Linked DNA regions of Lentimonas sp. CC4. The protein of the gene in region 2 binds, or shares a complex with, the protein of the main gene of each other region. Links are inferred from orthologs where the notes say so. Each region holds a gene or a part of one and is shown on either strand. Other genes may lie near its edges.

Evidence for each region. Proteins that work in one complex are often made in the same cells at the same time.
Region 1: the proteins of xseB (region 2) and xseA are in contact, whole or in part, in a cryo-EM structure (PDB 8TXR), measured with the Escherichia coli proteins. The link is inferred for Lentimonas sp. CC4 from one-to-one orthologs.

Annotation. Positions count from the first base shown.
Region 1 is NZ_CACVBO010000001.1:3,936,003-3,938,994, forward strand. It holds xseA (exodeoxyribonuclease VII large subunit), read left to right. Parts: upstream 1-819; coding sequence 820-2,166; downstream 2,167-2,992. Other genes in the region: GZZ87_RS16805 (LysM domain-containing protein), read right to left, coding at 1-42; GZZ87_RS16810 (VTT domain-containing protein), read left to right, coding at 135-830; GZZ87_RS16820 (hypothetical protein), read left to right, coding at 2,553-2,992. UniProt on the Escherichia coli protein: Bidirectionally degrades single-stranded DNA into large acid-insoluble oligonucleotides, which are then degraded further into small acid-soluble oligonucleotides.
Region 2 is NZ_CACVBO010000001.1:3,833,092-3,835,903, reverse strand. It holds xseB (exodeoxyribonuclease VII small subunit), read right to left. Parts: upstream 1,621-2,812; coding sequence 1,381-1,620; downstream 1-1,380. Other genes in the region: GZZ87_RS16335 (AAA family ATPase), read right to left, coding at 1,721-2,812; dxs (1-deoxy-D-xylulose-5-phosphate synthase), read right to left, coding at 1-1,329. UniProt on the Escherichia coli protein: Bidirectionally degrades single-stranded DNA into large acid-insoluble oligonucleotides, which are then degraded further into small acid-soluble oligonucleotides.

The DNA of each region.
Region 1 (2,992 bases), 100 kb from region 2 along the record:
GGGGATCATATTGTTAGGGGATTGAAGTGCGTCGTCTTCCATAATGGTTGAGCACGCTAAGAGATTTGATGAACTGTGCAAGCAAGGGATACGCAAGGTTGCCACTTAAAGAAAATGCTTCCAACTTAGCGAGAATGTCGAACCAGCCAGAGCCAACAAAGCGTCTTTTCCGCATCCTACTCCTGCTATTTATATCCGCAGTCGTTGGAGCATCCGTGCTCTACTATGCATGGAGTGCGCATCCGGATCTCGAATATTGGCTCGAACTCGGGCGCGCAGGGCAAACTTATCTGTCCGAGCACCCGCTACTACTCATCCTCGCGCTCGCGACACTACCGGGTATGGGTGCCCCACTCACCCCATTATTATTACTCTTCGGCATCGTCATGGGGCCTCGCTTCGGCATGCCCATGACTTGCTTGATTGGCATTGCCACGATGGGCGTATGCACGACATGGACCTACCTACTCGCCTCAGGCCCATTGCGCGGATTCTTGAAAAATCGTCTACTCAAGAAGTGGAAACTGCCAGAGCTATCCGACAAGAGTGCACTACGCTTGGGGCTCATCATACGCATCACCCCTGGCATTCCCTATCCCTTGCAGAATATTGCGCTGGGCGTCATGGGCATGCGCCTGAAGCCCTACCTCATCGTATCGCTCCCGATTCAAAGCCTCTACACCATCGCGCTGATCGTCACTGGCGGCGCACTGTTCGAAGGCAATGCAGGCATCGCTTTAACTGGTGTGCTACTACTAATTGTCATCGTCCTAGCCACTCGCATGCTGCGCAATCGCTCTAGAACACCACAGACCAGCCATGTTGGATAATCTCATCACCCCCGCCTCTGAGCAGGTGCTCAAAGTCACTGAGCTGACGCGTCAAATCAAGGCACAGCTGGAAGGTCGCTTCACTCAGATCTGGGTGCAAGGCGAAGTCTCCAACCTACGGCGCCAAAGCTCGGGACATGTCTATTTCTCACTCAAAGACGCCGGCAGCCAGCTCCCCTGTGTGCTATTTGCCCGCGATGCCGCGCAACAAGGATTCCAGCTCGAAGACGGCATGGAAGTGCTACTATTTGGCAGCCTTTCAGTCTATGCGCCACATGGTCGCTATCAACTGATCGCAAAAATGACCGTCCAGAGCGGCCAAGGCCGACTGCAAATGGAGTTCGAGCGGCTCAAAAAGAAGCTCGCTGCCGAAGGTCTATTTGAAAAATCCCTCAAGAAGCCGCTCCCTACCCTACCTATGCGCATTGCCGTGGTGACTTCGCCCACAGGCGCGGCAGTGCGGGACTTTCTGCGCATCCTTCACCGCCGGAACTATAAAGGCGAAGTCGTGATCTTCCCCGCACGTGTGCAAGGCAAAGGCTCGGAAAAGGAAATCGCCACGATGCTCGAATATGCCGGCGCAAGTAAGGACTTTGACCTCGTCGTGATCACCCGAGGCGGTGGCAGTATCGAAGACCTTTGGGCATTTAACGAAGAAGTGCTCGCGCGCGCCGTCGTCGCTTGCCCGATTCCCGTCATTTCCGCAGTCGGCCACGAGATCGACATCGTATTGACAGACTATGTCGCGGACAAACGCGCCGAGACCCCTTCCGCCGCCGCCGAACTGATCTCTTCGCTCATGATCGAATCGGAGCAACGCCTCGAACAGGCCGAGAGCAACCTACGCTACTGGATCGAGACAGGCATTGCAGAGCGCCGCCAAAGCTTAGACGCACTTCAAGCGAAGATGCACATCATCGCGCCTGCGCGTCAGGTCGAAATGCTCGGCATGCAGCTTGATGATCTGGAGAACCGCCTCAGCCAATCGCTGCAAACACGCCTAACGCGTGAGCGCACAATGCTCGCCCAACAGTCGCAGCGTCTCGCAGAGCACCACCCTCGCATCAAAATAAGTCTCGCACGGCAAGCGCTCGAGAATCTCGACCGCCGCCTGAGCCGAGCCTCGAAAGTGGACATGCATACGAAGAGCGAGCACCTACTACATCTACAGAAGCGCCTAGAAAACGGCAGCTTAAACGCCACACTGAAGCGCGGGTTCGCGATCCTTCAGACCACCGACGGAGCGATTATCAGCAGTGCCGAAAGTGGCCAAGCAGAAGACCAGCTAACCGCTCGCTTAAACGACGGCGACCTCACGTTGAAGGTGCTCAAATAGAGCCACATTTTAGTGCGCCGAAAAGTGCGCTATTTTGAGGAACTGTTCCAAGAACGTCAGGTCTAGAATTGGTGAACACGTTTCATTTTTTAGAATACTGGATTTATTTCGGAACCTTTTTAGTGAAACGCGTTCTGAAATCAGCATAGGTTGGTTTTTTTCATTAAGTTAGTTAGGGTTAGTAAGCAGGCTCGACTCCTTTTATTAGGGGTCGAGCCTCAGCTTTTTTTAGAGGTCACGGCGGCATCAGCAGCACTCTCTGCCGAACTCGAATCGATTTGAATCGGACATCAGACCGTAAAGAAACTCCTAAAGAATAAAGCACTCGAAAAATCGACATAAATTCAGTTTACCTAATAAAATCTAGCCTCTAACGTCCACCGCATATGACCGAAGAATCAGGCGAGCCCAAACCGTTAAAATTGAAACTATCCAGCTCGAGGAGCCAACCGGACAAGCAAAAGAGTGCCCCGACTCCCCAAGAGAGCGCGCCCGTCCTTCCTCCTATCACACAAAAGGCAGATTCTAAGCCCACAGAAACCCTACGGACTGCTAGTCCGCAAGAAACTCCACCGCCCATCGCAGCGACAAAAGTAACTGAGCCAACTCCGGCACCCATTGTAGCAACTCCAGTAGTCGAACCAACGCCCCCCCCCATTGCAGCGACACCTGCGGTCGAACCAATTCCGACACCACCAACGAATCCACCTACATCCGCCCACGAGACTCCACCGCCACTCCCCAAAGAGCAGCCAATCCGCCTCCGTAGCGATGAGCCCAACCCCACAGCAAACAAGCCCATACCGATCCCCTCACCTCCCCCTAA
Region 2 (2,812 bases):
GCCTGGAATGTTGCGCAGGTAAGTGAGGTCGAATAGTCCGTGGTGCGTGGCTCCGTCGTTAGGCGAGAGCCCAGCACGATCCATGCAGAACATGACGGGCAGGTGTTGCAGGGCGACGTCGTGGATCAGTTGATCATAGGCGCGTTGCAGGAAGGTTGAGTAAATCGCACAGACGGGGTGGAAGCCTGAGGTGGCCATGCCTGCGGCTGAGAGCACGGCGTGCTCTTCGGCGATGCCGACGTCAATAAATTGGTCGGGTAGCTCTTTTTCTAAAATATTGAGTCCGGTGCCGGCTGGCATGGCTGCGGTGATGCCGACGATGCTTTTGTCCTGCTTGGCTAGTTTGACCAAGGTGTTGCCCATGACGTCCTGATATTTCGGGCCAGGGTTGCCAGTTGCGGGTGCGCCTTTACCGGTTTTGATGTCAAAGGGGCTAGCTCCGTGAAAGCGTTCGGGATTTTGGAGTGCCACGTCGTAACCCTTGCCTTTGGTGGTGAGGATATGCAGTAGCACGGGCTGCTCGGCTTGTTTGGCAAATTCTAGGTAGTGCTCGACCTGTGCTTGGTCATGGCCGTCGATGGGGCCGATGTAGCGCACGTTGAATTTCTCAAATAGCGAGGAGGGGACGAGGAAGTCCTTGGTCTCCTTTTTCCATTTCGAGCCGAATTGGATGATGGATTCACCGCCGGGGAGCTTCTGCAGGAGGGATTCGAAGTCGTCATTGAGCCGATTATAGACCGGGTTGGTGATGAGCTCGTTGAAATAGCGTGGTAGGGCGCCGACATTCTTGGCGATCGACCATTTGTTATCGTTGAGAATGATGATGAGGCGCTTGGTCGAGGTGGCGACGTTGTTGAGCGCTTCCATGGTGATCCCGCAGGTGAAGGCGGCGTCTCCGCAGAGCGCGACGACGTGCTCGTCCGAGCCGCGCTTGTCGCGTGCGGTAGCCATGCCGAGTGCGGCGGACAGGGCGGTGCCTGCGTGGCCTGCGCCGAACGCGTCGTGCTCGCTTTCGCTGCGGTTTAAGAATCCGCTGAGTCCACCGCATTGGCGGATTTTGTCGAAGTCTTTACCATTGCGCCCAGTCAGCAGTTTGTGGACGTAGCCTTGATGGGCGACGTCGAAGACGAAGCGATCTTTTGGTGTGTTAAAGACGCGGTGTAGGCCGATGCTTAGCTCGACGACACCGAGATTGGGGCCGACGTGGCCACCGTTTATCGAGGTGGCTTTAATGATACGCTCGCGTATTTCGGCTGCGAGTTCGGGTAGTTGCTCCTCAGATAGTTGCTTAACGTCGTCGGGGGATTTGATCCGCTCTAATAGGCCCATGCTTTTAACAAATTCGATCGGTTAGCGTGCGTTTTGCAGGTAGTATGCGCACTAGGCCTCGGTGTTGTCGCCCTCAAAGGGTTCGACTTCGCCAGTGGTAATATTGAGCTTTTCAATCTTTAGTTCTGCTTCTTTGAGCTTCACTTGGCAGACTTTCAAGAGATTGGATCCTTCTTCGAATTTTGCGACGAGGTCAGCCAATGGCGTGTCGCCACTTTCCATGGATTCTAAGATGTGTTCGAGACGTTCGAGGGCGCCTTCGAAGGTGAGACTGTCGTTTTGCTTTGGCATGTTTAAGAGAGAAACGAGACGTTTAATCGGTCAGCGTTCACTCGTCGAGCACAGACGCCAGAAGTTTTGCCCGTGCTGCGGGCAATTTTGATGAGCGCGATTAGATATTTTCAGCGATGCTGTTATCCGAGTCGAAGGCGTGGCGGATGACATCGAGGTCGATGTTTTCGGTGATGAGATTCTTGATGATTGGGATTTTATCGCTGTCGCTGGGCTGTGTCTTGACGGTCATTTTATTGATCTTCGAGGCCACTGCATAGCTATCGTCTTGGCAAATGATGACGGGGATGCTGGTTTTGGCGATCATCTCCATGAGCTTCGGGTGTGGTAGCACATTGCGCGTGAGAATGATGCCTGAGACGACTTTTTCGCCTGCGATGCCTTCTGCGGCGATCGCTCCGAGTATGATGTCTTCGCGGTCGCCAGGGGTGATGATGAGTGAACCTCGCTCGAGTAGGTCGACGAGCCCCTTCGCGGCCATCGCACCGATCAAGACACGCTCGACTCGTTCGCTGGCGCCGTGTTCACGGCCATTGAGCCAGCGGCCTTTTACCTCTTCGACGACTTGGTTGAGCTTCGGCACCGTGAGTTTCTTTTCAACTGGGATGCAGCCAAGCAGTGGGATGCCCATACGTTTTAGCGCGATACCACTGTATTTCTCGATCATTTTAATCTTGTCGGGCTCGACCTTATTAATGATCGCCCCGATCACCTCGACGCCTGCTTGTGCAAATAGGGCTTTATTCAACGCGATTTCGTCGACGGGGCGGCCAATGCCTCCACGGGCGACGATGATCACTTTTGCTTTGAGGCGCTTTGCCACGTCTGCGTTGGACAAATTAAACACTGAGCCTACGCCTGCGTGGCCGGTGCCTTCGATGATGACATACTCCTTCTCGAAGGCGGCACGGTCGAAGGCGCGGCACATCTGATCGACGATGGTTGCATGATTCTTGCAAGGGTCGTCGAGGAAATCCCGTGTGAAGGTCGAGTGAATCGCAATCGGGCTCATCGCCTTGATCGGCACCTTGACGTCGAAGATCTTATCGAGCAGCACGGAATCTTCATCGATTTGATGTCCTTCGACTTCGACGAAGCGCTGCCCCACTGGTTTGATGAAACCGACCTTGGGCGTGAAGCTACGTAGGGCGGCAAACAGCGCGAGGCTGGTCGTCGTCTTACCATCGTTCAT